2 linked regions of the Symmachiella macrocystis genome follow. The protein of the gene in region 2 binds, or shares a complex with, the protein of the main gene of each other region. Links are inferred from orthologs where the notes say so. Each region holds a gene or a part of one and is shown on either strand. Other genes may lie near its edges.

The links.
Region 1: the proteins of tsaD (region 2) and tsaE are in contact, whole or in part, in a crystal structure (PDB 6N9A), measured with the Thermotoga maritima proteins. The link is inferred for Symmachiella macrocystis from one-to-one orthologs. Residues at the interface, in WP_004082750.1 of Thermotoga maritima: Cys10, Asp11, Arg49, His50, Leu82, Gly84, Gly135, Gly136, Glu154, Thr155, Leu156, Asp157, Asp158, Ser159, Glu162, Asp165, Lys166, Arg169, Leu170, Tyr175, Lys213, Thr214, Leu217, Tyr218, Gln221, Arg222, Asn324; in WP_004082108.1 of Thermotoga maritima: Leu37, Gly38, Lys46, Lys57, Val59, Lys60, Ser61, Thr63, Phe64, Thr65, Leu66, Met67, Val69, Pro71, Tyr82, Arg83, Leu84, Asp86, Asp88, Phe89, Asp93, Ile128, Asp130, Glu131, Arg134.

The regions. Positions count from the first base shown.
Region 1 is NZ_SJPP01000001.1:3,570,342-3,586,136, reverse strand. Bases 13,036-15,795 are described here. They hold tsaE (tRNA (adenosine(37)-N6)-threonylcarbamoyltransferase complex ATPase subunit type 1 TsaE), read right to left. Parts: upstream 14,794-15,795; coding sequence 14,278-14,793; downstream 13,036-14,277. Other genes in these bases: thiL (thiamine-phosphate kinase), read right to left, coding at 14,845-15,777; CA54_RS13845 (DUF1501 domain-containing protein), read left to right, coding at 13,036-14,254. Outside these bases: CA54_RS13895 (hypothetical protein), read right to left, coding at 1-164; panB (3-methyl-2-oxobutanoate hydroxymethyltransferase), read left to right, coding at 370-1,194; CA54_RS13885 (carbon storage regulator), read right to left, coding at 1,242-1,424; CA54_RS13880 (D-2-hydroxyacid dehydrogenase), read left to right, coding at 1,781-2,785; CA54_RS13875 (DUF2079 domain-containing protein), read right to left, coding at 2,812-4,827; CA54_RS13870 (glycerophosphodiester phosphodiesterase), read left to right, coding at 4,956-5,813; CA54_RS13865 (enolase C-terminal domain-like protein), read left to right, coding at 5,842-7,068; CA54_RS13860 (hypothetical protein), read left to right, coding at 7,169-7,999; CA54_RS13855 (PQQ-dependent sugar dehydrogenase), read left to right, coding at 8,122-9,330; CA54_RS13850 (secretin N-terminal domain-containing protein), read right to left, coding at 9,431-12,343; more of CA54_RS13845, read left to right, coding at 12,881-13,035. UniProt on the Escherichia coli protein: Required for the formation of a threonylcarbamoyl group on adenosine at position 37 (t(6)A37) in tRNAs that read codons beginning with adenine.
Region 2 is NZ_SJPP01000003.1:753,508-769,454, reverse strand. The notes cover bases 4,657-7,568. They hold tsaD (tRNA (adenosine(37)-N6)-threonylcarbamoyltransferase complex transferase subunit TsaD), read right to left. Parts: upstream 6,691-7,568; coding sequence 5,623-6,690; downstream 4,657-5,622. Other genes in these bases: CA54_RS26420 (S41 family peptidase), read right to left, coding at 6,803-7,568; CA54_RS26430 (tetratricopeptide repeat protein), read left to right, coding at 4,657-5,584. Outside these bases: CA54_RS26440 (MFS transporter), read left to right, coding at 1-820; CA54_RS26435 (hypothetical protein), read left to right, coding at 1,587-4,109; more of CA54_RS26430, read left to right, coding at 4,184-4,656; more of CA54_RS26420, read right to left, coding at 7,569-8,269; dxs (1-deoxy-D-xylulose-5-phosphate synthase), read right to left, coding at 8,586-10,511; CA54_RS26410 (polyprenyl synthetase family protein), read right to left, coding at 10,623-11,519; CA54_RS26405 (M20/M25/M40 family metallo-hydrolase), read right to left, coding at 11,877-13,067; CA54_RS26400 (hypothetical protein), read right to left, coding at 13,279-13,722; hemB (porphobilinogen synthase), read right to left, coding at 14,009-14,983; CA54_RS26390 (MafI family immunity protein), read right to left, coding at 15,224-15,544; CA54_RS26385 (DUF1549 domain-containing protein), read left to right, coding at 15,927-15,947.

The sequences.
Region 1 (15,795 bases), on a different replicon or contig from region 2:
TCGACGGATTTTATTTTTCCAGCCAGCGTATTTGCTGGATCGGGCTTTGTGGTCTTATCTTGAGCAAACGCCGACTCTGCAGCCAACAGTGCTAGTGCGACCAATCCGACCGCGATTGCGCTGTACCGCATCGCCTGCCCTAGGTTATGGGATCGCAGCATCATCTGTGCTCCTGATGTGATAATAAACAGGTCTGCTAGCCTGCTGAAGCGGGCATGGCGAACCTATGTGACTTCGGAGACCTCGTTCGTTAGGATACACGGGTTGAGTGCCGACGGCAATCATTTTCCATGTGGCGACATGAATCCCCCGGGAATCGCCGCGACGGATGGATTTTGAGATCACCCAAGATAAAAAAGACGCGACCCGATGACTACAGATGCTGACAACGGCGGACAGCCCGCTTCCCCTTGGACCGTACCTCAATTTTCAGCGGCAAAACAACAGGGCCGTAAGCTCACGGTGTTGACGGCGTACGACTTCACGTGGGCACAGCTCTTGGATGAAATTGGCATCGATGCCATTCTTGTCGGCGACACGCTGGGCATGGTGGTCCAAGGCCGGAATTCCACATTACGGGTCACGGTCGAGCAGATGATCTACCATGCGGAGATGGTTGTCCGCGCGGTCAAGCAGGCGTTGGTCATCGTGGACATGCCGTTCATGTCGTTTCATGTCAGCCCCGAACAAGCGTTGGAAAACGCCGGACGGTTGATCAAAGAAACAGGCGCAGCAGCAGTCAAGCTCGAGGGGGGGGTCAACCAGGCGGGCACCATCGCAAAATTGACGGGCGCTGATGTGCCGGTGATGGCTCACGTCGGGCTCAAACCACAATCCGTACTCTCAATTGGCGGCTACAAGGTGCAGCGTGACAAACAACCGTTGCTGAACGATGCCTTAGCAGCGCAAGATGCGGGAGCTTTTGCGATTGTTTTGGAGTGCGTTCCACGGGAAATTGCCGCTGAAATCACAGCCACGTTGACGATTCCCACAATCGGCATTGGCGCCGGCCCGGATTGCGATGGGCAGGTTTTGGTGACCAACGACATGCTGGGGTTAACCCCCGGATTCGCACCAAAATTTCTCAAAAAGTACGCGGACCTGCGAAGCATTGTCGACTCATCGGTGCGGAATTACATTCAGGAAACTCGTGACAATTCGTTTCCTGACGATACGCACAGCTTCCATGAGTAATACCGGTCAGCAGAGGGACGCGTCATTTCGAGCTGTCTCACAAAGTGTTAATTGAGCTGCAATTCCGCCTCTTGTGTTTGCAGGTACAGGATCTCTTCCCAGTAGTTCAGTTCGCCATCCGTGGAAGTCATGCCCAAGCGGACGTATTCGTCGGTGATCTCCACCACGGTTAAGGTCAAGTTTTTGCCAAACTGAATCGATTCGCTTTCAGCACGTGAGATGACTTGCATCAACCAGCCTCTTGAATCTGAATAAGAGTCGAAAGAAGAAATCAGAAAACACGCATCGAACGTCATGCGTTGGTGTCCCATTTTGTCGAACAGTCCTCGGAAGAGCAAGCTCCAAAACGTCGGATTATGGATGAAAAAAGTCTTTGTATTTTTAGGAATCGATACTTGACAAATTACGTTTGCGCGCACCCAAGTGATGAAACAACAGCCACGTGACGTGGTATCATATTACCAAAGCTGCGAAGTAGAGAACGGAATGAACCCGACCGGACAACTGTGAAATTTCAATCTCAAAACTAAGTCGCGGCGCTTGTGATTACGCAATGCTTTGACGCCTCAACCAGAACCGATACGCTATGAAAAAACTTGTCATCTTTCCGCCCGTCGACGATCTGCGTCTGCAACGAATTCAGGATGCGGCGCAAGACATGGTTGTTGTGAATGCAGCCGATCAAGCGACCGCCGACGAAGCAATCGTCGAGGCAACCGCGTTCTTCGGAAAGCTGACACCACAACTGTTGGCACGTGCAAAGCAGTTGGACTGGGTGCAGTCACCGACCGCTAGTTTGGAGCATTACCTCTTTCCAGAATTGGTCGCGCATCCTTGCCAGTTGACAAATATGCGGGGCTTGTTTTACGACGTCATCGCCGATCACGTGCTCGGCTACGTGCTGATGTTCGCGCGCAATTCCCATATTTATTTGCGGCAACAAATGCAATCTCGGTGGGCACCGGTCGGTGGAGAAGAAGCCCGGGCCGATTTTGTGAACGGGCCGGGGCAAGTCAATGCCATTGACCGCGGCGCACTGCATCTGGCTGATTGCACGCTGGGGATTGTCGGCGTGGGGAGCATCGGTGGTGAAATCGCTTGCCGGGCCCGCGCCTTTGGCATGCATGTGCTGGGCGTCGATCCGGTCCGCCGTGAGATCCCCGATGTCCTGCCGGAAATATGGCCGATCCGCCAACTTCCCGACCTGTTGGCCTCCAGTGATTTTGTGGTAATCGCCGCCCCGCACACGCCGGAGACAGAAAAACTTTTCTCGACCGAACAGCTTCAGCAAATGCGAGACTCGGCCTATCTGATTAATATTGGACGCGGTGCGATTGTCGACTTGGGGGCGCTGACCACCGCACTCGAGGCAGGACAGATTGCCGGCGCAGCACTGGACGTGTTTGAAGTCGAACCGCTCCCCGCCGACCATCCGCTGTGGGGCATGGAAAACGTACTCATCACGCCGCACGTCGCGGCCGCCTCGCCGCGCATCGCCGAACGACATACCGAAACATTGTTGGAGAATATTCGCCGTTACATCAACGGTGAAGAGTTCTTGACCCCGGCCGACAAAGAGAAGTGGTTTTGAGCGAGCGAGGTTGAATGACCGGCCTGTCAGCGGCGGCGACGCAGCACGATGAAGTAACCGTCAGTGCGATCAGGTAACAATTCCCAGGTTTGCGGATTGTCGCGAAATTCCTTGACCTCACTCGGCAGCTTGATGTTGCTGTAGCGATGCCGCGTATCAATCACGATGTAATCCGTGTCATCCGGGACGACGGGGCGGTAGTCGCTGTAGTCATACGACCGCGCGTAATGCGTGAAGCGTGGATGCACGAAATCGGTCGAGGCGACTTTTGATTCGGCGGGGATTTGCTCGATCACTTCCGCGAATTTCTCAGCCCGTTCACCCGGCACGTACCAGCGCTCCCAATAATAGGCGGATGCGGGGTCCCAAAATGCGATTCCCGTCGGCCCGACACTGAAAAACAATCCCGTACACAACGCGCAGGCGAATGCCCACCGCGGCCGAAATCGTGCAGTGGTCGTCAGCGATGCGGCCGCTGCCCAGAAAAGAATCGGTATCAACGGCGCATGGAAGTGGTGTTGCGTATCACGGGCAAGTTGATTCAGGCACAGCACACCAAACAACGGAGCCGCCACCGCCAACCGCGTGGGAGACAATAACGGCAATCCGCCGAGCGGCAACAACAAATACAGCGCGAACAGCAAATTGCCCGGCGTGAACAGATACCCGGCCACTCGCAGTGGATGGATAAAGACATTGCGCACCATTTCGCCGGGCGTTGCGCCCAGATCTTCGGGGAAATAACGCACGTAATGCACATCGCCGCCCCGAAAGTAGGGGATGGCGAATTTGATCACCAACATCAAATATAGCACTCCAAACAGTGCCATACATCCTCCCAGCCACCAGAGCCGTTTGCGCGGGAGAGGATGGTCCGCCTCCGCCTGCCGGTGTAGGGCGATCCATATCCCCAGCGGGGCGAGAATCATCGCGTAGTCTTCTTTGGCCGAAAGAGCAACGGCGAGTAACAACAGCATCGTCTTAACACGCCCGCGCTCCCATTGATCAAGCGCAAAAAGTATCGCCGGTACGCCGAAACAAATCGGGCGGAACGTTTTGAAGTCGATTTCGATATCCAAAAAATGCAGCGGAAAATAGAGCAGGTACGCGCCGGCGAGCAGGGCGGCACCACGGCGCGAACCGGAATGTCGCCGCCCGATGAAAAATACCGCCAACGCCCCGCTGGCCAAGGCAATGGTTTCGCACAACTCTAACGTCAGATGCGAACGCCAGATGAGATACACCGGCAACAACAACACATGCACGACTTGGATATGCTCGCCCAAAAACAGACGAAACTCCGGCGGCTGCCGCTCGGTGTTGTAATCCAGAAAGCTGCGAAAGCCTTTGCCGTGCGTGAGATTCCAAAGATGCTCTTCGTACATCGCTGAATCGCCGTGTGGCGTTTGCAGCCCGTAATACAGTTGCCGGTTCATGGCGAAGAAACAGCCGACGAACAGTGCGATTCCCAACCACAATGCCCAGGGAACGCGCTGCGGTGGAGTGGCGTCGATGGTTTGGGAATCTTGTCGCGGCAAAGCCAATGTGAAAAATGTGGCCCCCCAACCGGCGCAGCTGATTGCCAACCAGAAGGGCGTGCTGGCGGTGACGAATGGATTCCACGTGCCACCCAGGGAGATCAGCCACAGGATTTGCCAGACAAACGGCAGCAACAACCACGGCCAGCCTCGCCAGCCCCAATAGGCGAGCGAATCGACGTATTCTTCGCCGCGTTTGCGACTCAACCAGAACGCCCCAGCCAGCCACGTAACAACGCTCGCCGTGCCATTGATCAGCAGCAAACGGAAAAAGGGAACGACCGCTGTGAGTGCATTGGCGGCGGGATTGGCTTTGACTTCGCCGCCAAAAATGCTGACGACCTTTCGCCACAGGCCGGAACTGATCATATTGGAGGAAAGCGATTGATCCTCAAGCAGCATCTGCAAGCCGATGCAATAGGCCAACGTGCCGCCAATAACCATGCCGAGCGCCCAAGAGAGACGCGGTGGTAGTGCCTGTGGTCTGGCAGGAGGATCGGACATGGAGGGTTTCGATGGATCGAGAGGAATCTTGAATGGCGGCGACCGCCCCGTTATTGATGTTAGTGTAATCCTCCCCCGTTCATCCACTCCGCTTTCAGGGAATTCCTACGTAGGCAGAAAGGCCAACCATGCGACAGCCGTTTTTTCTATTGTTTTTCAGTGCACTCGCCATCGCCACAACGGGGGTTTGTAGATCGTTTGCCGAGTCTCCCCAGGGCGTTGACATGCCGCAGCGGGGGATTTGCGCACATCGCGGGGCGAGCAATACGCATCCGGAGAACACGTTGGCGGCGTTTCGCGAGGCGATTCGATTGGGGGCGCAAATGATCGAATTCGATGTGGCGCTCACCAAGGACGGACAGCTGGTGTTGCTGCACGACCCCACGCTCGATCGCACCACCGACGGCAGCGGCCCGGTGGGGGACTTTACGCTGGCGGAACTCAAGAAACTGGACGCGGGAAGTTGGAAGTCGGCTGAGTTTGCCGGAGAACGAATCCCGACGCTTGATGAAGCCTTGAAGATCATGCCGGAGAATATCTGGCTGAACGTGCACCTGAAAGGGAATGCGGAATTGGCCGAGAAGACGACGCGACGAATCATCGCTCACGAGCGGCAGCATCAGGCATTATTGGCCTGCAACAAAAAAGCCGCCCAAGCCGCCCGTCAGGTTGATGAGGAAATTTTAATCTGCAATATGGAGCGTCAAGGCAATAACCTGCAGTACGTCGATGAAACGATCGCCATGGGGGCGGGCTTTATTCAATTACTGCGAGGGAAAACCGTTTCTCCCGACCACACGCAAAAACTCACGATGCACCACGTGCGGATCAATTATTGTTGTGTTAACGATGCGGAGGTCGTGCAGCAGTTGTTTGAAAGTGGCGTCCAGTTTCCCTTGGTCGACGAACTGGCAGCAATGCTGAAGGTGGCCGACGAGGTCGGCATCCCGCGGTTGAAACCGGTCTATCGAACGAAGTCGAAGTGATTGTGAATGTCAATCGATCCAAAGGGGCGTGCCGTTGAAAATCACCGATGTGAAAACGATCCTCACTGCTCCGGCGGGGATTCGGCTGGTCGTGGTCAAAGTGCTGACCGACCAACCGGGGTTGTACGGACTGGGCTGCGCGACCTTTACTCAACGTGCGCGGGTCGTGCAGACGGCGGTCGATGAGTATTTGCGGCCGTTCTTGCTCGGTAAGAATCCGCTCGACATCGAAGACATCTGGCAGTCGGCGTTTGTCAGTTCCTATTGGCGGAATGGTCCGGTGCTGAACAATGCCCTCAGCGGTGTCGACATGGCGCTGTGGGATATCCTGGGGAAAGTCGCCGGAGTGCCCGTCTATCAACTGCTGGGGGGCAAATGCCGCTCTGCTGTCGATACGTATCGGCATGCCTCGGGCAGTGATTTCCAAGAGGTCGAGGACCAAGTCCGCGGATTTCTACAGGCGGGTTACCGCCATGTGCGGGCGCAGGTCGCGATTCCCGGCATGGGGACCTATGGCAGTGGAGAGACGACAGGTGCAGATGATGTTCCCGAAAATCGCCGCACCGAAATCTGGGAACCACGCCCCTACGTCCGGGCGATTCCGCGATTGTTTGAGCATCTGCGGAATCAACTGGGCGACGAAGTGGAATTGATTCACGACGTGCACGAACGCGTACCGCCGATATTGGCGATGGGACTGGCCAAAGATTTGGAGCAACATCGTTTGTTCTATTTGGAAGACCCGTTTAGTCCGGAGGATGCCGGTTATTTCTCGCAGTTGCGGCAACAAAGCAGCACCCCGCTTGCCATGGGAGAGTTATTCAACAATCCGCATGAATGGATACCGTTGGTGAGCGGGCGACTGATCGATTTTATGCGCGTGCACATTTCGCAAATCGGGGGACTGACCCCCGCCCGCAAAATGGCCGCCATGTGTGAGCTGTTTGGCGTGCGGACCGCTTGGCATGGGCCGGGGGATGTCTCGCCGGTCGGGCATGCGGCCAATATCCACCTGGATTTGGCTGTCCCGAATTTTGGCATTCAAGAAGCCCACGAATTCAACCAAGCCGAGCAAGATGTGTTCCCCGGCTGCCCGGAATTGCGTGATGGATATTACGATGTGAATGATGGTCCCGGACTGGGGATCGACATCGACGAAACATTAGCAGCGAAGTTTCCGATCACCGACGCCCCGCCGTTTGACATGTTCTGGGGCAATTATCGCCGCGCGGATGGCACCAGTGTCAAACCGTAACCTCACCGCCGTTCGTATCCTCCTGACGCCAAGTTCGATACAATCAAATAACACCGTATTCTTTTGTCGGTTGTCAACTTGATTCGAGGTGTCGTTAGTTATGTCAGGCTCAAAGGCAATTGGTTTCATTTTGGTCGTGGGCACATTTTGTTGTGCCGGATGGACTGGCTCTCCGCACGGCGATCTGGTGAGCACGGTTTCCGCAGATGATGCAGCCGACGCATGGGGCGACCTGAGCGGGCAATTCGTTTACGGTGGTGAACCGCCGGTGGCCGAAGCATTGGAACTCAACAAGGACGCCGAATTCTGCGGGCCGTTCGATCTGCATTCAGAGCAACTACGGGTCGATAAAGAGAGTCGCGGCATCGCCAACGTCGTGATCTGGCTAGAAATGCCGCGACGTAAGACGCCGCCGATTCATGAGTCGTATGCCGAATCGGCCAAGGCGGATGTCTTGTTGGCCAACAAGGATTGTCGATTCGTGCCACACGTAACAACGCTGCGAACCACGCAAATATTGTTGATTAAAAATGACGACAAGATCGCGCATAACACAGCTGCGTATTTGAAGCGGAATCTGCCGTTTAACGCTGTTTCTCCCCCCGAAACCGAAGACCGCCGCTCGGCGCGCCGTGTCGAGCGGGCGCCGGCGAAGGTCAGTTGTTCGATTCACGCTTGGATGACCGGTTGGCTACTCGTTCAAGATCATCCCTATATGGCTGTCACCGACAAGGAAGGCCGCTTTACGATCAAAAACCTCCCGGCCGGTGAATGGACGTTTCATGTGTGGCACGAAGTCCCGACCGACGTCACGGCAGCCTCCCAAGGCGACGCGCCACAGACCTGGAAAAAAGGCCTCGTGACCGTGACGGTCAAGCCGGGCGAGAACGATTTCGGCCAGTGGACGGTCGATCCGAAACTATTTCAATAGCCGTGCGCTTTGAAATCGGGGCCGCTTCGCTCTATTCTCATACGACCTACCCAGGCAGGTGCGTTGCGTTGCGCGCCTGACAAGAAATTTTTTAACCAATTCACGCAACAGGTGGTCCGCTGATGAAGATGTTTCCGCGTATGACGCTGGTGTTCTCCGCACTGGCTTTGACAGTTTCTATTTTGAGCACCACCGGCCGTGCGGCGGAAATTGATGAATCGCCGCTCGCCATCCGCGCGACACAGGCATTCATCGATTTGGAGTTTCGGCGTCCGATCGTAATGACCTACGCCGGCGACGGCAGTGATCGCGTTTTTGTTGCCGAACAAGAAGGGGTGATTCGCGTCTTCAAAAACGATCAGGACGCCACCGAGTCGAGCCCGTTTCTCGACATCGAGTCCAAGGTGGTCTACAAGGACAACCAAAACGAAGAAGGCCTGTTAGGTTTTGCGTTTCATCCCAAATACAAAGAGAACGGCCATCTATTCGTGTATTACACAACGACCGATGCTCCGCACACCTCGGTCGTCTCCCGGTTCACCGTCTCCGCCGACAATCCTCAGCAGGTGGATCCCAAGACGGAAGTCGAAATCCTCCGCATTCCACAACCGTTTTGGAATCACAATGGCGGCACAATCGCCTTTGGGCCGGACGGTTATTTGTACATTGCCCTTGGGGATGGCGGAGCCGGTAATGATCCGATGGGGAACGGACAAAACCTAAAGACATGGTTGGGATCGATCTTGCGGATTGATGTCGACCACAAGTCCAACGGAAAGAACTACTCGATTCCCAAGGACAACCCGTTCGTGAAGACCCCCGGTGCGCGTCCCGAGATTTATGCCTACGGCGTTCGTAACATTTGGCGGTTGTCTTTTGACCGTAAAACCGGCCTGTGCTGGGCGGCGGATGTGGGGCAGGACATTTGGGAAGAAATTGACATCATCGTCAAAGGGGGCAACTACGGTTGGAACCTTCGTGAAGGGAAGCACAAATTCGGCCCCAACGGAGTCGGGCCGCGCAAGGATTTGATCGAACCGATTTGGGAATACCATCACGACATCGGCAAGTCGATCACCGGCGGACAGGTTTATCGTGGCAAGAAGTTTCCAGAATTGGTCGGCTCGTATTTGTATGCCGACTACGTGAGCGGCCGCATTTGGGCCTTGAAGTACGACGCCGACAAAAAAGTCGTGACTGCTAACCGCAGCATCAGTTGGCCGGAAGGGGTCGACCCACTGCCGGTGATGTCATTCGGCGAAGACGAACAAGGGGAGGCATATATGCTCACCCCGTCGGGTCACATTTTCGGGTTTGAGAAAGCCGAATAGGACGCGTATAAAAAATCCCCCACTCCTCGGATAAACGAGGGGTGGGGGAATACGTCTGTCACGTGTAAACCCGATTGTGCAAACCCAACGGTGCAGCGAGTCAGTTCAGCAAGGCTGCGGCTGCGGCATCTTGTTGCTGCTGCTGTTGCTTTCGTTGCATTTGTTTTTGCTTCTCCGCTTCTTGTCTTTGCTTTTCTTCGTCCGACGGTCGCGGGTTGAGCAGTTTGGAAAGGTTCTCATGGATCGCCGCAGAATCCATTCCCGGCTTGAGTTTGACGACCTGCATATTCGATTCCAGCGGTGCCGCCGATGTCTCAAGTTCGTTGATCATGAGTCCCACGTTGTGCAAAATGGCCTCCGTGGCTGAGACGATCAACGTATTCGTCTTGGGGTCGACCCCGATCGACAAGTCCCCCTTGAAACGGCCTTGGCTCAATTCATCCTTGTCATCGTCGCCATAATAGTCGGCGTAGCGAATGTTAGTTTGTTTTTTCGGCTGATTTTCAAGCGCCTTGTCATTAGCGCTGAGCAGGTCGCGATAAACGTCTTTGATCGCCTCGGAAACGTCCTTAGCGCTGTTGTGTTTGAGCTTAAAGATTTGTACGTGTCGCACATTACGCGAGTTGGGCGGCAAGGCCTTGTCGTACATTTCAATTAATTCCTCAACAGTTTTCCATTGGCTGGAATCCCCGCCGCGGACCATGATCGAATTCGTGTCGGTATCGACGATGAATTTCAACTTCTTGCGCTTGGATAAACTTCGCGTTTCGTCTTTCTTATCGTTGGAACCGTAGTCGTAATACCAGTAGGGTCGACGTGGTTTGTCGTCTTCGTCCTCTTCTTTGAAGAAGTCCTCTAGATTAAAGCTGACCCAATAGGCGGACGCATATTTGAGGAAGAAGACTTTGTAAGTCTTTGGTGGCGGAGCGATGTCGACCATCAAATCTTCTAACACATCCAGTGCGGCGGGGTCGTCGCAACTGATGACGAGACGGCCATCGTGTGTGCGGCGGATCGAGATGGGAGGCGCTTCGGCTTTGCGGGTGCCCGCAGGACGTTTGGCTTGTTGATTGTCGCTCGCATCAGCTGCGGCGGCCTCGACCGGTTCTTTTGCCGCCGTCTTTTCTTCATAGAAATTCGCCAACTGCAGACGTGGTTGAATCGGCAGGGCAGCGGTCTTGGGTTTGGCCGCTGCATCCTTTTTTTCCTTAGTCGGTTCGTCTGTTTCCGGAGTTTCAATCGGTTCGGGGAGAATCAATTCGTTGGGGGCAATGTTCGGCCAAATCTTCCGCAGGCGTTCTAAGACCTTTTCGGAATCTTCGGGGGAAACCGCTTCCATCAACCGCATTTTGCTGCGGTTTTGGCCGGGAGCCCGGATTTCACCCAACTTGACCAACAACCCTTCGACTGAGTCCAATTCAATGTCGTTGGCCCACAGCAACAGGCGGTTGTTGTCCATGTCGGCATCGACACGGAATTTGTCTTCCTTTTCCTCTTTTTGATTGGACGATCCGTAGCCGCCATACCACGAATACCGCGAGCGACTGTTGTCCTTTTTCTCTTCTTCGCCGCCCATCATGAATTTGATCGAGCCGGCGACTTCGACCGCGTCTAGTCGTCGCAATTTGATCACATCAAACCGCCGGCCGCTGCCGTCGAGCTTGGCGATCAGTTTGCGGATCATCAAATGGTCGGTCATAGAGGCCTTGGCGATGATGGCTTTATTCTTTTTATCGACTTCTAATTGCGTGCCGATATCCAAGCCCCCCAGGTCTTCCAACATATTTACTAACGTTTCGGGGTCGGTCGCCGCTAAACGATAAGTCTGCATGCGGTCGATGTTGTTAAACAGCGAGTCGGCCGGATCGGCAGCCACATCGAGTGATTTGATGGCTTGCGTAATGATGGCCATTTTGTTGGGTGGTGCCGTCGCCATGATGCTGTTGCTGCGGGAATTGACAATCAGTCGCACCTCTTCGGGGGCCTTAGCACCGGCAGCCCCACCCTTTTTTTGCTGTTGTTGCTGCATGCGTTGCATCATTTGTTGCATTTGCTGCTGCATCTGCGGATTCGCGGCGCCGGAGACTTCGGCCGTGCGTTTGATCCCCAGCAGATCTTGCAATTGCACCAACGTTTCTGAGGCGCGGGTATGTTTGAGAAAGAACTCCTGCATCACTCGGTCTTGTCCGATGTCGGATTTCTCCATCAATAGATATGATTGGATCTGCCGCAAATTGGCGACCGTATCCATCGCTTCCAGACGATTGAGCGACTCCACCGCGTTCAGACGGCCATGCTCGGGGCTAATCAACGGTTTGAGTTGTTCTGCCAATTCTTTGGCAATCAACGTATCGAGCACGAACGACGTGCGGACGTATTCGTGGGGCATCAATTTGGCAAGTTCCTCGGGCGTGACCTCCGGTACAACGGCCGGGTTGAGTTCTTTGATTTTCTTCAGGCTGACCACCGAGAGCATTTCTTCATGCAAGATCATGGTGTAACCCCGCGCCAGCAGGTGGCGATTGATCACGTCGCGGGCTTCGTCGACCTCGTAACTGCGGGTTGTGACAAAATTCAAATAGTCGCCCGGCAATTCCTGCCAGTCCAAGTTGAGATGCGCGACGTCGGCCAACTCCTTGAGCACCACCGGCCAGGGAGCGCCGCGGAAGTTGAAGCGGACTTCACCGTCGCCCAGTCTCTGTAGTTTGAGATCTTCCGGCTTCGGCTCCTCATCCGGTTTGGCGGGCCGCTTTACGGCTGAGGTTCCCGGTTCCTCTTTTTTCTCGTCCGGTTTTTTGTCTTTGTTCTTGTCGTCACCCGGCTTGGATTTATCACCCGGTTTTGCTTGTCCCGGTTGAGGTTGGCCAGGCTGCCCCGGTTGCGAGGGCGTGGACCGTCGACCCCGTACTCCAGAGGGGACGACAACAGCATCTTGGGCATGACAGAGTTCGGGCAATCCGCTGAGCAACAACCCGCAAACGGCTGACAGAAATATGCGATGCATGGAGCGCATGTGAGACTACCTTTTCGTATTAGAGAACGCATTCCGAACGGTATTTTTTACCCGTATCACGCAAGTGTGAGTACTCACGGAAGAGTCGATCGACACGGGCCCTGCCTGTGAAATCACGGCGAGCAAGAAATCTCGATTTCCCATTTTATCACGCAATGACTTGGCTACAACTGCGAAATGCTCAATCGCGGACTGTTTAGGAAGATACGATTGGGAGCGGAATTTGTCTATTTTTGAGTAAAACAGGCGTAAAGCGACAGGTTTGAGGTGGTGTGCGGGATGTCCACTTCAAACTGGCGGACTAGGCTTTGAGCTTCTGCCCCAGTGACTGATCGCGGGTAATCGCTCCCCCTTTTCTGGCCACTGGCCTCTATCCACTGGCCACTCTGCACAGCCGACTACCCTGGTAAATTCCCTAGATCACGTTGCACGGATTGCAATGATTTGAGTAGAATTCACATCAATACAGCGTGATGCGTTGTGAGCCCCGCAAAGACGCGGGACGATTGCCCCCATTTTGGTTGGGAGAGACCGACGATGCTGCAAGTCGATATGGGAAACACAGGAAAGTACTGTGACGGCATGAGTCGTCGCAGCTTTGTGCAGTTGGGCGTCGCCGGCATGGCCACCGCAGGATTGGCGGACGTGTTGCGTGCCAAGGAAACTGCAGCGGAGGGTAAACAGCATCGCTCAGTTATCTTGCTGTGGCTCGACGGCGGACCGGGGCACTTGGATCTATACGATCTCAAACCGGAAGCACCGGCTGAGATTCGCGGTATGTGGAATCCCATTCCTACGAACGTACAGGGATTTGAAATCAGCGAACTGTTTCCCCAACAAGCAAAAATCGCCGACAAGTTTTCGATCGTCCGCTCGCTACATCACGGCACGGGCGATCACTTCGCCGGCGGCCATCGTATGTTGACTTCCAAAGCGATGGGTGTCAGCGGTGGGAACAATACGGGTAAATTCCCCTCTCTCGGTTCAGTGATTACGCGCGAGTTAGGTGCAAAAAGTCCGGGCATGCCCAGCTACATCAGCGTGCCGGTAGCCAGTAGCATCGGCTTGCGTCCAGGCTACTTCGGCGGAAACTGGTTGGGCGTGCAACACGATCCGTTTCAGACGGGTGGGGATCCGAACAAAGATAAATTCGAAGTCAAAAACCTGAATCTGGCGAAAGGGTTGTCTCTGTCGCGGTTGGAGGATCGCCGCGGGTTGTTGACACAACTCGACACGATTCCCCGCAACGTCGAAAAGACCGCTACCTTCGATGCGATGGATCGGTTCGATAAAAACGCATTTGAATTCGTCTCTGGAAAACGCGCGCGGGAAGCCTTTGACCTTAGCCGTGAAGATCCACGGATTCGCGATCTCTATGGACGGCATACTTGGGGCCAAAGCACGTTGTTGGCGCGACGGTTGGTCGAAGCCGGCGCGCGGTTTGTCACTTGCCATTTCGGCGGCTGGGACCATCACTGGAATCTCGAATCAGGCATGCAATCCTATTTACCGCGCGTCGACGCTGCCGTGTATGGTTTGTTCAAAGACTTGGACCAGCGCGGTCTGTTGGAAAGCACCATGGTTGTGCTCTGCGGTGAATTCAGCCGCACGCCACGGATCAACGATGGCGGCAATGGCGGTCCTCCGTTGAGTAAGGGGACGCCCGGTCGCGATCACTGGGGTGCATCGATGTTCTGCCTGATGGGAGGCGGCGGCATTCGTGGCGGGCAGATTATCGGTTCGACCGACAGCAAGGGATATCGACCGCTCACCCGCGCAGTTCGTCCGGAACATATCCACGCCACAATCTATCGTGCCATGGGACTCAACCCGGCGTTGCATCTCTTAGACCATCGCGGTCGCCCAACCCCGGTCCTGGAAGATCCCACCCCGATTTCGGAATTGCTCTAACGCCCGGCGCAAGTTCCACAATTTCAACCTTCTTTATGCGCGTCGGCGACGTTGCGAGCAACGTCGATGAGCATCGATTGTGCGATTGGTCCTTGGGCAGCGAACTTGAAAACGCGGGTGCTTTCTCCCGTAATGTCGATTTCGATCCGTAGCACATCGTCAGGCAAGACACCGGCAACGCGGTCCGCCCATTCGATCAAGCAGACGCCTCCGGCCTCAAAATATTCCTCGACGCCCAAATCCAGAAACTCGTCAACGCTGCCCAACCGATACGTATCGAAATGATATACCGGCAGCCGACCGGCGTATTCTTGGATCAATACGAATGTCGGGCTCGTGACCAACTTTTCGTCGACTTCAAGCGCCGTGGCAACGGCACGAGTCAGACGCGTCTTTCCCGCACCGAGGTTGCCTACCAAACCAATCACCGCCCCCGCTTGAGCAGCGTGCCCTACGGCGGCGCCTAATGCAGCGGTCTCTACTTCTGAATGCGACGTATACGTCCAAGTTGTCGGGAGGGACGATTCGGAGCCGGGCACAGTGGGGCTTTCTCGATCAGCGGTAGTTACGGAGAACGGAACTGTCGGCAATTATAACAGATGCTTCCAGCCTGACACCGGTAAGGGGATCACCTTTCCGGCTGCGGTGCGTAACTGCATTTCGTTACCATCAACGACCGTGCCAATTCTCGACAAGGGAATTTCTAGCGGCGAGTTGGCCAATAACCGCGCAGCGTCATCGCCTGAGACGGTAAACAACAACTCAAAGTCTTCACCGTCGGAGAGGGCGTGATCCCAAGCAGAACGACCGTCTTCCTCGGCGGCGGTTTGGGCGGCTGGGCTGATGGGGATTTCCGACTCCTCTAAAATAACTCCCACGCCGCTTTCTTCGACAATGTGCTGCAAATCCGCCGCCAAGCCGTCGCTAACATCGAGCATGGCATGCAGATCGACGGCCTCATGCAATTTCGAGGCTTCGTTGATGCGAGGCGTGAAGTCGAGGTGTTTTCCCGCCAGACTGCCGCCCAAACCTCCGGTGACAAATATCGCGTCACCTGGGCGAGCGCCGCTGCGTGTTACGGCGCCGCGGTCAGTTGTTTCACCCAAGGCGGTGATGCTGATCACCAGCGGACCTTGCCAGCTATTGGTGTCACCGCCAGCGATGGCGACGTCGAACTGGTCGGCCAACTCCTCGATGCCGGCGTACAGTTCCTCGGCCAATTTCGCGGGGACGCCACGGGGTAGGGCGAGGCTGATCACGGCTGCCAAAGGGCGTCCGGCCATTGCGGCAATATCGCTGAGATTGACCGCCAATGCCTTATGACCGATTTGTCGAGGCGTCGCCGGGGGCATCGTAAAATGCACCCCTTCCATCAGCATGTCGACGGTGACCAGGCAGTTCGCCGGATTGGGAAAGGCCAACGCTGCGGTGTCATCGCCGATTCCCAGAGGAATGCGGTCGTGGGCGCGGGTCTGTTGGCGAATCCATGCGATCAGTTCAAATTCATGCCGGCCGGTGTTCACCCGAGTGGACCTTAGCTG
Region 2 (15,947 bases):
TATTGCAGCGGTGACGGTCGGGGTGATCGCGGTTATCTCGTTATTCACGCTCAAGGGCAGCCCGCAAGAAGTCGGATTGCAAGAACCCAATGCCAACGCAGCCAACGTCTACGGGGACACCGGCAATGTCCCGGTGCCTCCCAGCTTTGTAAAATTGATCGGGCCTCTGCTGACCAGTCCGGTCTTTTGGATCTGCGCAACACTCAATTTTGGGCTGACGTTGATTCGCGAGACGTTCAATTTCTGGTCGCCGACCTTTCTCACCGAAGTCACTGGTGCAACAAATAGCCAAGCAGCGATCGGCAGTATGGTGTTTCCACTTGTGGGGGCCGTGGCAGCGTTCAGTGCAGGGACGCTGTCGGATCGTATGGGTGGACGCCATGGGCGTGTGATCTTCCCCTCCATCGTTTTATTGGCGGTGGCGCTGTGCGTGTTGGCGTTTACGAATATGCAGAACAAGTACTACGTGGCACTAGTGCTATTGTCATTGGTTTCGTTTTTCTTGATCGCACCCTATTCGTTCTTGTCAGGGGTCATCGCCATGGACCTCGGGGGTAAGCAAGGAAGTTCGACGACGGCTGGGCTGCTCGATAGCGCCGGTTATCTAGGCGCGATCGTTTCGGGCTGGGGTATCGGGAAAATTGCCGATGAATACGGCTGGTCAGCCGCCTTCGGCTTTTTGGCCGGAGTTTGTGGCATTACCGCCATCGTCGCCGCTGTCTATTGGATTCACCAAGAACGGACACACGGCATTCGAGGAGTATTGGCCTCGGTTGTTGAAGTCGACGAGAAAGCGGACCCGCCGGCAGCGTCAGAGTAGTAGTCGGCTCTACGATCCGATTCCCTCGTTCGGCCGCGCGGAGCATCAAACTCGTCGCCGTGGTCCGGTTGTGCCAATTGTAGGAATCATCTGGCCTGCTGCGTCGGATTGCAAAACGCCGGTAAAATCTCACGTTTGTCCGCCAAGTACGGATGGCCCGTTCTAGCGGGGCGGCGGTGGTTGGGAACGCTGGTTTTCGTCTCAAGAGCGGAGTTTTGCGATAACCGACAGCCTTTTTGCACCGATGTTAATTACGAAGGATCGTATTGCCAGCGTGCCGAAGTGTACGCGCTGTTGGGATAGCGTGCACTCCGGGACATCGAATTTGGGCCGTCCGACTCGATGAATTTCCACTTTTTCACACTTTTCCGACAATGACAGTAAATCTCTTCCTGGGTGTTGCGTTGTTACTACTGACGCGATGACCAGCAGAGCGGTGAGCGTAAATCTCAGTGGGTTTGCGACTCGACAGCGGGACCAGAAGCTTGTAACAATCGGGAATTATGATAAACTGGGAAGTTTCTGCGGTTTTTTTCTTGGGCAAGACGGGTTGCCCGTTATAGAATAGGTAATCTCCTTTCGGGTGAGTCGTTCATCGTGGGTGAATCGATTCGATGTTCCCGAGAGTGGGATTCGGCGTTTGGAATGTGAGTGGAGTTTTCCACTGGCAGTATCAGCGTCGCCCGTCATTTGATGAAATCAATTTACAGGAATCACGCCTCGCGGCAGTTCCAGGTATCAGTGTCAGAGTTCTCGGAGTCGCAAAATGATCTCCACGTTGAGAAGTAGCGTTCGGTTCGCGCCGGCATTCGCATTGGTCTGCGTTTGCAGTTATTCCCTTTCGCAAGCAACAGCAGCAGACAATCTGCGGGCCGACCACCAGGCCAGTATGACGGCCTACACGGCTCCGGATGGCGAATCGTATTTCGCTCTCGGATTGCAGGTCGATGCTCAGCAGACGCCGGCTCAGCCGCGCGACCACGTCATTCTGTTTGATACCTCGGCGAGTCAAAACGGCGCCTATCGCGATCGCGGATTGGCGGTTCTGTCCGCCATGCTGCAAGCGATGTCGGCTGACGATCGCGTCTGCCTGTTTGCGGTGGATGTGAAAGCCAAACGCTACACCAAAGAATTCATTCCTGCTACGGGAGCGAAGATGGACAGCGCTGTGAATCGCTTGTCCATGCGGACTCCGCTGGGGGCCACCGACATGAGATTGGCCGTGCGGACCGCGATGGAAGCCGTCAGCGGCGACCGTCCCGCCTCGATCACTTATATCGGTGACGGACTCAGTATTGCCGACTTGATCGGCACCGAAGTCATGCGAAGCATGCTTGGTGACATGCGTGAACAACGTATCGCCATGCATAGCTTCGCGATCGGACCGCAGACCGACCTGCGTTTGTTGGGTGTCATCGCCCAGCACACAGGCGGTGTCGTGGTGATTGAAGATGCCACAAAAGTCGATTCGAATCTCTACCCACAACAGGTCGGCGAATCACTGGTCGCCGCCGCGAATGCTCCGGTTTACTATCCCACGAACTACAGCATGACTCCAGTCGGTGCTCGCGTCTATCCGTCCGTTTTACCGCCGTTGCGTAGCGATCGCGAAACGATTTTGATCGGCAAAGGAGACATCGCTCAAACACCGGAAATCATGGTCACGATCGGCGATCAACAAATGCGTTGGACCGTCGGCAACATCGAGCAGCAACCGGGCAATACGTTTCTGGCAGCGTTGTGGTCGCAGGCAAATCGTGATGATGGCCTGTCGGTCCCGTTGGCAGGCACCAACTTGCTCAATGTCAGCCGCGAAGCTCATGAAAACCACATCGCCAATTTGGTCGACCTCGGTGAGCATGCTGTCGCGACCGGACAAATGAAACAAGCAGATCTCTTCGCTGGTGAAATCAAACGTTTAGACCCCGCGAATGTGAAAGCGCAAATCATCTTTTCCACAGTAACGAATGCTCAAAAAGGGCATCGCGTGTTGAAGGTGGCACAACAAAACGACGCGGCTCCAGCAATTCCAGTCGATGACGGGAAGAAACAAGGTGAAGTCGACCTGCTGGCCCAACAAGAGAAATTGCGTGAGGTCCGCACAGAGCGGCTCAAAAGCCAGGTCAATGCTGACTTGGAACATGCCAACGATGCCCGAAGGACTGATCCAGGTGCGGCGATTTCGTTGCTCAAAGGCACATTGCGATCGGTCAGCGGTGCCACCGATGTGGACATCAATGCACGCGAATCATTGCGGGCTCGGTTACGGACAGCTATTCAACAGCTTTCCACGTTGAAAGACCAGCGGGAATTGGCGCAGCGTCAAGACTTACAGCGTCAATCGCAAATCGAAGCACAACGGCGGCTGCTGGATCAGCTTGCTGAAGACGAAGACACGATGAAGCAGTTGATCGACCAAGTTAGCGTGTTGATCTACGAAGGGTATCGCGGCGACCGCGACGCTTTTGAAAAGGCCGAAGCTGTCGCACGGGCTGCCTGGGAATTGCAACCATACACCGGCGTGACCGCGCAAGCTGTGTTCGTTGCCGAAGCTGCCGGACAACTCGACAAGGCACTGCGATTGCAGTACTTGCGATACGACCGCTTCTTAGAGACGCTGTATCAGGTGGAGCTGTCGCACGTTCCGTTCCCGGATGAACCGCCGATCGTTTATCCGCCGGCGGAAGTTTGGGAAGCTTTGACCATTAACCGTAAAAAATGGGCTTCGGTCGACTTGAAGAAATTCAGCCCGATCGAAGATCGTATCTACGAAGCCTTGGATGAGAATACTGAAGTCGACTTCCAAGACCAACCGTTGACGGATGTGGTCCTGTACTTGAAGGACTTGCACAATATTCAGATCGTGGTCGATGACGTAGCCCTCAACGATGAAGGTATTTCTCCCGATTCGCCCATCAACCTGACTCTCGCCGGGATCTCACTTCGCAACGCGTTGAAGTTGATGCTGGAACCGTTGCAGTTGACCTATGTCGTCCAAGACGAAGTCATGAAGATCACCACAAAACGGGTCGCTGAGGAAATCCTCCAGATCCGCGTCTATCCTGTTGGCGACTTGGTGATTCCGATTCAAACCCCGCAAGGCGGTGGTGGCGGCTTCGGCGGTGGCGGTGGTGGATTCGGCGGCGGTGGCGGTGGATTCGGCGGCGGTGGCGGCGGCTTCGGCGGCGGTGGAGGCGGATTCGGTGGTGGACAATTCAACGTCCCCGCGGAAGACGTACCTGCCGAATTTGACAACAAAGCTGTTGATGCCCAGAAAAAAAAACCGTAAAGGGCCGTCAGAAAGGCAAAGACGCCGTTAAGGGCTCCAAAGCCTCTACGGAGAGTTTCGCCAAACAACCTAGCTTGTCAAAAAAGAAGCGGAGTCGGGATCCCAATCCCGGCTCCGCTTCGGCATTAACCGACCCAACTTCGGCTCCACATCCCGCAGATTTTAAGCCAATTCCCTTTCCCGCGATTCCCGTGCAGGGCAATGCGATTGAGGTTTGGGACAAGTTTTTTGCCACGCATACACCGCAACCCATCGAGTTTCACGCACCCTTCAAAGCGATTTTCGAGTTGAAGGACCATGCCGGCGCAGTCGCTTTTTTAGAGGCCGCCATTCGGCACGGACAGGGCCGCACGTGGATGTATGAAGTGCTTCCCTTGGAGATGCAATTGGCGGAACGTTCGACCGACGACATCGAACGCGCCATGCTATCACGGTCCGATTTTCGCACCGTCGACCAATCCAGCATGATGCTTTCGGCCGCGTATCTTGTGCGGTTTCAACAACTGCCCCGCGCGTTGCACCTCTACCGGCAAGCCTCGTCACTGAATCCCGCTCGCCCTGAACCGTACGCGCTCGGGTTGCGATTGGCCAAAAAACTTAATGATGCGGACGCCGTGCAATGGGCCGCGTTGGGTATTTTGTCGCACGTTTGGACCACCGATCACCAGCCGCTGCATCGCCAAGCAGAAAACGCGCTGCTCGATTTGGAACAACAGCTCAATCGAGCGGGTAAAACCGCCGAGGCGAAAGCCGTTGCTGAAAAAATGGCCGCTGCTAAAACGCACGATCTGGAGATCATTCTCCGTTGGCAGGGGGAAGCGGACTTGGATCTCATTATCGAGGAACCCAATGGCACGCTCTGTTCGTTGCAACACCCCCAGTCTCCGGCAGGCGGTGTCCTCCTGCACGACGGCATGGGACCGCGCCAAAAGGAGACCTACGAACAGATTATTTATCCACAGGCGCTCACCGGAACCTATCGCATCAAAATCCAACATGTTTGGGGCCGGGTGGTTGCCAAACGCGCTTTGCTCACAGTGACGCAATATAAGGGGACCGACGCGGAAACAACCAAGACACAGGTGATTGCTCTGACCGATGAGGAGACGGTGGTGCGCGTGCAACTCAAGCAGGGACGTCGTACACAACCGGTCACCGTGTCTGCGGTGCCTCACATGGCGCATCCACCGGTTCCGGTCCGCAATCGCAGCCGCATAGTGCAATCGTCGGCGCAAAGTCGGCAAGCCCGCGACGACTTTCTAAGGACGCGCCGCTTAACACAACCCGGCGCCCCGCGCCGCGCGGGCGTCGGCTATCAGCCGGTGATTTCGGTCATTCCCGAAGGCTCCTCGCTGTCAGCCTCCGCCGTCATTTCCGCAGACCGCCGCTATGTCCGCATGCGACTGACGCCCACATTTTCGCAAGTCACTGACGTGTTCACGTTTAGTTTCCTCAACAGCGGCGGCGGGAATTGAGGAAACAGTATCGCAAGGCCGACAAAAAAACGGTCCGGCTACTTCTTACGAACGAGACCGGGTTGTACACCTACATCTAAGGCCACCGTTTCGCCGCGGGCAAGCAATTCCCAGGCAATCGCCGCCATCGCCGCATTGTCGGTACACAAATCCATGGGCGGAATAATCAATTCCGCGCCGCATTGTGAGGCGACGTCAGTCAGTTTTTCCCGCAGTCGGCCGTTGGCTGCGACGCCGCCTCCTACGCAGAGCGTACGATAGCCGAGCCGCTGCAAGGCTTGTCCACATTTTGCCGCCAGCACATCGACGACCGCCTCTTGAAAGCTTGCAGCGACATCAGCGATTTGTTGCCGGGATAGCGAGGAGGGATCAACGGTTTTTGCCTGTTGCCCCGCAACGCGATACAACACAGCTGTCTTCAACCCGCTGAAACTGAATTCCAGTCGATCTTGTTTGATGAACGAACGCGGAAAATCGTGCGCCGCCGGATTGCCGTCGCGTGCGGCACGCTCGATCGAGGGGCCACCGGGATAGTCCAGCCCCAGCATCGCCGCCACCTTGTCAAAGGCTTCGCCGGCGGCGTCGTCGATGGTGGAGCCTAACAATTCCATTTCCAACGCCGCTTGGCAGTCATACAAATTCGTATGCCCCCCGCTGACGACCAGTCCAACCGCGGGAAACACATCACGGCCGGCGGCCAGACGGCAGGCAAAAATGTGCGCCTGGAGATGATCGACGGCCACCAACGGAATATCCAAGACCGCAGCCAATGTTTTTGCCGCAGTCAATCCAATCAGCAGCGAGCCGACCAGGCCGGGGTGTGTCACCGCAGCGATCGCTGAGAGGTCCTTTAGCGTGGCGTTGGCTTGCCGCAAGGACTCGTCGATCACTGGCAGAATGTTTTCGACATGCGCCCGCGAAGCGATTTCCGGAACTACCCCGCCGAAGCGTTGGTGCAGATCCGTTTGGGAGGCAACGACATTGGCCAGAATGTTCAAGTCGCTATCGATGACCGAAGCAGCCGTCTCGTCGCACGAAGACTCGATGGCCAAAATCAATCGCCGCCCAGCGGCACGAGATTCCTCGGATGGCAAATTATCGGTCACTGCACTTAAGTACCCGCGCTAAAAAAACGACCGGGAGAACCTGATGGGGCCTCCGCGGTCGAGTGTTGCTGGAGAAACATGCTGGGAAAGTCGCTGGCGAAGATTCTCCCGGCTATTTCGGTTTGGACTCCGGTTCCGGCTTCGACTCCTCTTTCGTCTCGGGCACTTTCGCATCTTCCTTTTTGGCGACTTCGTCGTTGTCACCATTTTCTTTAGCAGGCGTCGTCGGTTTCGGTGGTTCGACACCGTCGATCTTGGCTGCTAAGTAGGCGACCGCCGCTTCGAGTTGCCGGTCAGCGAATGTTTCTTTCGATTCTTCGCCTTTGTCTTCATCATCGCTTGGTTTGAATAGTTCTCGCTCAGCGAGATGGCTATGCAAATTCCCGATTTCCCGGTCTCCCAGGCGGATTTTATAGTCCTCATCCGGCATCACGCCCCATTCATCTTCTTCCTTGGCGCCGGGGAAACGATGGATATTTTTGCCGCTGGGACGATGGTAACTGGCCGTTGTCAGTTTCAACGCACTATCGTCATAGTCGAGATTGATGACGTTTTGTACGCTCCCTTTGCCCCACGTTCGCTCGCCGATGATCAGCGCTCGTTTGTGGTCTTGGAGACAGGCGGAAACAATTTCGCTCGCCGAAGCGCTATAGCGATTCACCAAGATCACCATGGGGAAGTCGCTGTATGTCCCTTGCTTTTTCGCCGAAAAGACCTGCTCCTGCGTATTGCGGCCTTTGGTGCTGACGATTTTTCCCTCTTCGACGAACATGTCGGAGATTTCCGTGGCCACCGAAAGTAACCCGCCGGGATTGAAACGCAGATCCAAGATCAATCCTTTGATTCCCTCCTCAGACAAGGTTTCCATCGTCTCTTTGAGCTCTTCGTAGGAATTGCGGCTGAAGGTCGTCAGATGTAGATAAGCGATCTTGTGTTCTTCATCGACAAAATAGCTCCAGCTACCATCTTCTTTGTAGCTCATACCCCGCACGGTGGCGACGCGGATGATGTCGCGGACGATGGTGACTTCCACCGGTTCGGTTTCGCCGCGATGCAGAACTTTGATTTTGACCGGTTCACCCGGCTGGCCGCGGAGGAGTTTGACGGCGTCCTCGATGTCAAAGTTTTCGGTCGATTCGGTTTCGATGTCTGTGATGATGTCACCCGGTCTGACACCAGCTTTTTGCGCCGGGGCACCGGGAAGCGGGGCAGCAACCGTTAGACGATGCGTCGTGGGGTCGAGTGTGACTTGAATACCGATTCCGCCGAATTGCTGTTCGACCGAATCGCTAAACGCCCGCAGGTTTTCCGGGCTGATATAATTCGAATACGGGTCGAGCTTGCGGAGCATGCCCTGAATGGCCGCTTCCATCAACTCGCGACGGTCGACCTCTTTGACATAATTTCGATCGATCTGTTCAAAACTGTCGACAAACAATTTGAACATCTCATAGTCTTTGTCCTTGATCTCTTTGGCAGTTTCCGCTTCTTTCGCGGGTTCGTCTGCAGAGACCGGGCCGACAAGTGCCATGGTGCTCAAAACCAAAACCCAAGCGACAATTAATGACTGACAACGCATTCACCGGACCTCCGAATCGGATGGCAAGAGCACTCCCCACGCCCAATGGCTTGGTTAGTTGTTATCATCGAAAATGGACGCGACACAATTGTGCAAGCGGCACACCTCGACATCACTACGATTGTAGGCAATCGCGGAAGATCAGGCAAGATTTGACGGTCTATGTTCTAAAACACGTCAATCGGCGGCTTGGGACACTCGTGAATTATCGACTCGCAGCAGCTGTCGGTCGCTGTGTGACCGGCTGAGAAACCGATCGGGATGCACCGGTCGCCTGCAAGGATGTTTTGCACGAGAATTCGGCGGGGAAGAGCTATCAAGCGGGGTGCTCTAGTCCGTTTCCCCAATCCTTGGTAACACCGGCGCGTTCGATTTGCTGTAGCGCGGCTTGGAAGATTCCCTCAGCGTCCAGCCCCAAATCGGCCAACAATTCGCCACGGTCACCATGCTCGACAAATTGATCGGAAATTCCCAAGCGGTGAATGTGGTCGGTGCGGTGTCCCTCGGCATTGGCTGCTTCCAGCACCGCCGAGCCAAATCCGCCAGCAAGCACGCCTTCTTCGACGGTCAGCACAAAGCCCGTCTCGTCGATGGCGCGAAAGATTGTCGCAGTATCGAGGGGTTTCGCAAATCTTGCATTCACCACGCCAATTTCGAGTCCTTCTTTACGCAGTCGCGCCGCCGCTTGAATAGAAGCAGCTAAGGTTGCTCCGAAGGCGACAATCGTGCCGTCCTCTCCCCATTCCAGAATCTCGGAGTGACCGAGTTCGACCGGGACAAAGGGGCGATCCACAAGGTCTGCACCGGTTTTTGGATAGCGAATTGAAACGGGACCGTTGTAATCCAAAGCAAAGTCGAGCATGGCGGAGACATCCTTCTCGTCTCCGGGCGCCATCACGACCATGTTGGGGAATAGTCGCATATACCCCACATCAAACACCCCGTGGTGAGTGGGGCCATCGGGTCCGCAGAGTCCGGCGCGGTCAAGACAAAACGTGACCGGCAGGTTTTGCAGGGCGACTTCCTGAAAAATCTGATCGAAACTGCGTTGCAGAAAGGTGCTGTAGATATCAACGACCGGCCGCGCTCCGGCTTTGGCCATACCGGCGGCGAAGGCCACCGCATGTCCTTCGCAAATGCCGGTGTCAAAAAATCGGTCGGGAAATTCAGAGCGGACCTTGCCCAGTTTGTTTCCTTCGCACATCGCCGCCGTCAACACCGAGACACGTTTGTCGCGACGCATAACGGCGTGAATGGCTTCGCTGGCCACATTGGTATAGGCGCGGCTGCTGCTCTTTTTGACCGAGACCACACTATCGTCGCCGTTGCGTTCAAAAGGAGGCGGCGTGTGAAACATCACGGGGTCTTCGGCAGCCGGTTTGAAGCCGTGCCCTTTCTCCGTGAAAACATGCAGCAGTACGGGACCATTGAGGTTTTTGACCATCTCGAGGTATTCCCGCAAGGTGGCCAAATCGTGCCCGTCGATTGGACCGATATACCGGAAACCCATTTCCTCAAACAGCATGCCACCATGCAGCGACGCTTTCAGGGCGTCCCTGGTTTGCACGAGTGCTTTTTCTACCGAACCGCCAACTAACGGAATCTGATTCAGGATCCAGGAAACATCTTTTTTGAATTCGCCATACAGCGGCGTGGTACGCGCTTTGTCCAGTGTTTTGCCCAATCCTCCCACGCGGGGGCAGATGCCCATTTCGTTGTCGTTGAGGATAACCAGCATGTCTTTTTTGAGTTCGGCGGCATTGTTCATCGCCTCGAACACAATCCCCGAGGGGAGCGCCCCATCGCCGATAACCGCGACCGCTTTGCGCTCGTCATGCCCCAGCAAGTCATCGCCGGTTTTCAGACCCAATACGGTGGAAACGCTGCTGCCGGCATGCCCGGTCATAAACAGGTCGTAGGGGCTTTCATTGGGATTGGGAAATCCCATCAATCCTCCCTTGCGACGCATGGTGGGGAATTCGTGATAGCGGCCGGTGATTAATTTGTGTGGATACACTTGGTGGCCGGTATCCCAGATCAGCCGGTCTTGTGAAAAGTCGTAGACTAGATGCAGGGCGATGCACAGTTCCACGACACCCAAATTGCTGGCAAAGTGAGCGGTCCGATCAGAAACGACCGTACACAATGCTTCCCGAATCTCAGCCGCCAATTGTGTCAATTGGTCGTCGCTGAATTTAGCCAAATCCTTCGGCGAATCAATCGTAGAAAGCAATTCATTCATCAAGTGTATCGTCCGTCTGGGGTTTCCAGTTTATCAGTGAAAAATCCGATACGAGCATCGAGCCCGATTTATCGTTCTTCGCATCCGACCCATTTAGGTAAAGGCATCGCTTTAGTGGTCTCTTTCTAAAACAAAACGGGCCAATGCATCCAATCGCTGACCACGATTACCAAACATTTCCACATTGCGGCATGCCTGATTGATGAGGCTGCGGGCCCGGTTTTGGCTTTCCTCGATACCCAAGAGCGCCGGGTAGGTTAATTTTCCTTGTGCAACATCTTTGCCCGTACTTTTGCCTAAGGTCTTTGCGTCTCCGGCAATGTCCAACAGGTCGTCGGTGATCTGAAACGCCAAGCCGAGGCATTGTCCGTAGCTGGTCAGAGCTTGGAATGCGTTATCGTCCGCCTGAGCAATGCGACCGCCCAACGTGAGCGCACTGGTGAGCAAGCGGCCAGTCTTGCGGCGGTGGATTTGTTCCAATTGTTCCAATGTCGGTGTTTCAAAAGTCTCTGCTTCCAGGTCGGCAATTTGGCCTCCCACCATACCCGCACGTCCGGCAGCGGAGGCCAAATCGGCACAACATGCGGCTGCGATTCGCGGGGGTTTAACGTCACGCGCCAGCACTTCAAACGCTAATGTCAACAATGCGTCGCCAGCCAAAATCGCGGTGGCTTCTCCATGCACCACGTGATTGGTCGGGCGACCGCGCCGTAGGTCGTCATCGTCCATTGCGGGCAAGTCATCGTGAATCAGCGAGTAGGTGTGCACCATTTCGATTGCGCAGGCTGCCGGCATGGCCGCAGCCGTATCGCCTCCACACGCTTCGCAGGCTAACAATACTAAAATCGGACGTAGTCGTTTTCCCCCAGCCATGAGACTGTAGCACATAGCCTGCGCCAATTGCTCAGGACAGTCGGGCGCACTCTCAACGTACTGCTCCAGGGCAGTTTCGACGTCGGTTCGAAGTGCGTTCCAAGACTCGTGGAGTAAAACTGCCGATTTGGCCATAGGGGCGTTCACGTTCCCGTGTAGGACACAAGGAATCCTTTCCGGACTCCACCGATGGTCGTTTTCATTCTTAAATCGTGCCGCAATCATGGCTGAGATAACCATCTGTGATTGTACAGTTTAGGGTGTCCGACGCAAACTGAGTCGACGGGAAACTTCGGGTAACAAGTTAGAACGAAGTCCGATTACGGGATCCGCACAAACTTAACACCCGGATTTCGCACGGGGAATTAACTGGACTTTGCATTACAAAGTAAGCGTCCGAGGAATTCTACGCAAGAGGGATCTGCAGAATACTGGGGATTTAGGTCACTAAATGACGTTTCTCATACCAACAGTCAGGCCATTACTGCCCTGTCAGGCTTGGGCTTCGGTTGCCACCGCCAAAGCCACTTTGCAGGCATCCAAGAATGCAGCAACGTCTAAAGTTTCGTTGACTGTGTGCGGATTCATCTGTCCACAGCCGAAGGTGACGGTCGGCAATCCCCGCGCGGTCAGCCAATTGGCGTCCAATCCTCCATTGGCAATCCGGGGCTGACCTTGCAGTCCGACCGATTCCAGAGCCGTATAGGCGGCTTGGACCACGGGAGTGTCTTCCTCGAGTCGGAAGGATTCGTATTTGAGGTCAGCCTGGAATTCGATGCGGCCGGTTTTGCCGGAATCGTTTTTGGTGGAACGGCAAGCACGCCGAAATGCCTGTTCGATCTCTTTGACAATCCGGGAGCGAAATTTAGGATTGTGACTCCGGGCTTCGGCGCGAATTGATAATGTGGGCATCACCACATTCGTAGCGGCGCCTCCCTCTATCACGCCGATATTGCTTGTCCCGGCCTGCTTGCCTTTTTGCACCAAGCCCAACCACCCGCCGGCCTCGAGATCAGCGATTGCTTTGGCGGCAATGACCGCCGCACTGACCCCTTGTTCGGGATGGACGCCGGCATGGCTGGCGATCCCCTCGATCTGGATTTCGATCAGAAAATCACCGGTCGCCCCAATACAGACCATCTCCGCCGCGTAGCCGTCCCAGTTGAAGCAGAGTTTGGGGTTCCCCAATTTGGATAGGCTCGCGTTGCGGGCGCCCCATAAACCGATTTCTTCTTGAACAGGCCACAGGAGCGTCAACGGAGGGTGCGGTAATTTTTGCTTGATCAATTCGATGGCTGTGTTCAACACTACCGTAGCGCCGGCGCGGTCATCGGCCCCCAGAGCCGTATTCGCATCGCGGGAGGTCACGAAGTTCCCTTTACGCACCGGCCGCGCGCCGACGCAGAGCGGAACCGTGTCTATATGCGCCATAAGCAGCCGTCGCGGACCACGGATGGTTCCCGGGAGTTTGACGATCAAGTTTCCGCGCTCTCCACCGATCGGGCTTTTTTTGTGCGTGGTGTCAGCAGTAATCGCACGCGCGGGGACTCCGGCTGCCCGCAGTTGATCGATGATGAAATCGGCGGCAAGCGATTCTTCACCGCTCTTTCCGGGAATAGCCATCAATTGCATCACAAGATCGATGGCATTTTTCTTGTCAATTTTAAATGAAGGAGATGACATAGCTGGAGCATCCATTGCAGGTTAAGTAACGATTGGGTGGAGTCATAAAAAAAACGGCGGGGCGAGTCCCACCGTTTTTCACGTGAATCAACGGGTCACGGCCCGCTTGTGTCCACAACTGAGGTTGAATGTTGCTGGGATCGATTCATTGCGCGGCACCCGCAATCAATCAGATTTCCTCAGACCAAGACATCAACCGGCGTTGGGAAGACTATTTCGTCAACTTATACAGCTTTGCGTCGCCATCGTAGATCACATCCTTGGATTCCTTCATTTTCGCCAATGTCTGATAAATCATGGGACGAAAATTTTTACTGGTGGTCTTGTAGCCAGTGGCTAAGACAGCGGTTTCGATCTCGGCGGTCGGAAGCCCTTTTTTGTGCTTAGCGAGCACGGTTGCGACTACGGAGGTCAATGAGACCGAGTTGCGTGCGCGGCGACGTTTGCGTTTTGGCTTGGCAACGACTTTCGATCGGGAAACGCGACCGGTCCCTGCACCCGATCCGTTGACGCTGTGGATTTCACGATCCAACTGGGCGATCTGATCTTGCAGATTCCGCCGCTTCTCGATCAGAGTTTCCAGCTGCGTCATACGCTGTTGTAATAGGTTTTCTAAATCAGTAACGGACAACTTCTTCTTTTTCTTAGCCATCATTCGCTTTCTTCGTGATCTCGTGCCTGCTTAATTCCATACCTTTAGTGCAATTAACCTTGTTGCGAGCGGGAGTGTAGTGGCTGGTTGCGGGTATTCACTAGTGAGCGAATGAGCACTAATCGTGAATCTCCCGACATGTATACTCAGTTCTCCCACTTGGATAGCGACTTGCATGTCGTTCGCGATGCAAGTGGGCATGGTCTGTGTATATTAATGATACGGTGCGTTCCCTGGTTGCGACATAGGATTAACTACTATGCCCTAATCAGGACTGGATAGGGGACCGTTATCCAGGATTGGCTAACCAGCGGCAGGCGTCTTTGGCGTGGTAGGTGAGGATCATGTCGGCACCCGCGCGCTTGATCGAAGTTAAGACCTCCATCGCGACACGCTGCTCATCAATCCAACCATTGGCCGCAGCAGCTTTCAGCATCGCGAATTCGCCGCTGACGTTGTATGCCGCTAGCGGAATGCTGGGGTGCGCCTGTTTCACACGTTGGATCACATCCAAATAACTAAGCGCCGGTTTGACCATCAACATGTCCGCGCCCTCTTGGACATCCAAGAGCACTTCACGAAGTGCCTCGGCGCCATTGGCCGGGTCCATTTGATAGGTACGTCGGTCGCCAAACGTTGGGGCACTTTCGGCCGCTTCGCGAAACGGTCCATAGAACCCCGACGAATACTTGGCTGCATAGCTGAGGATCGGCAAGTGTGTAAAACCAGCTTCGTCCAGCCCTTGCCGCAGCGCGACGATCATCCCGTCCATCATGCCGCTGGGAGCGATGACATCGGCACCGGCTCGGGCGTGGCTGACCGCTTGTTTCACCAAGATTTCCAAAGTCGCATCATTATCGACATCCGTCTGGCCGGTTTTCTCATTGATGATGCCGCAATGGCCGTGCTCGGTGAATTCGCAGAAACAGACGTCGGTCATAACCAACAGCATCGACCCGGCGGATTTAATCGCACGCACCGCCTGTTGCACAATGCCGCCATCATCAAAGGCGTCGCTACCGACCGCATCTTTGTTTGCGGGAATTCCAAACAGAATGATCGCCGGGATTCCCAATGCCTCGATTTCGGTGACCTCGTCAGCCAATAAGTCGGTGGTGAGTTGAGCATGCCCCGGCATGGAAGAGATATCCACCCGCTGGTTTTCGCCGTGCCGCACGAACAATGGCAGAATAAAATCCTCTGGACGAAGGTGCGTCTCGCGGACGAGATCCCGCAATTTAGGATGAGTACGCAACCGCCGCATGCGGACGCCGGGAAACCCTGAGGAAGACGATGAAGACACGTTCGGGCCTGTTCTCTAATGTATTGATTTCAAGTCATGCGACACGCTTGGGCAATCAACGAATGCTGCGCTACCCGCATTTGGGCTTTTGAAAGGTCCCTGGGAAGGCCAAACCGACAAACGTTTTCCTTCTGCGTCAAAAGTCCTACATCGAAAGGTGCGTCGCGACGCATCCTACGTGATTGGATTGAGACCATGTCGTCAACCGGATAAATTGTAACGAACCTTTGCCCAGGTAGCCGGTGAAAATCCCAATATCATGCCTGCCTCTACCAATTGCCGATATGCCTGAGCGGTAATTTCGATGTTGGGTTCTGTGATCATATAAATCAGGTGTTCAAAAGCGATTCCCTGTTCGCCATGATCCACATAATCTCGAACAATCATCGCCCCGTCCTTCAAACCCGCTTGGTCTAATGTTGATTCAGCTTCAGGCGTCCCTGTTGTCGCAAAAAGTTTATTGAGTTGATGTTGAACCTCGTTTGCCACTGCGGTAATCGATTCGTCGACTAGCGAATTCATATCACTTATTCCGTAATTTCACATAGCGGTCGCGCTATTTCCTGCAGGTATGATTTCAACGTCTTTGCTGCTTTGGCGGCTTTGCGTGAGGTCTTTTTTAGCAGGAGTATCGGTCGTACTACGCGAGAAAGGTGCGACGCGACGCATCCTACGGCATTGGGGATACCTGTGGGCACATTTGCGGACTTTGTTTTCGGGTTTTGTGTGGAGCATAAACCTACCATTTATCCTAGTCGGTTTTGGGGCCAATTTGCCACGTTGCGGTGGTTTCTCTTCCTTTTGCCTCACCAGTGCTGTTAAAATGGAGCCCACGCTAGAAAGACATCATAGCGACCCTCCCTCCTGAATTCCCACCCCGCAGCCAACCATTGGTGATCCCACCATGCAACGATTTTGCTTCCTA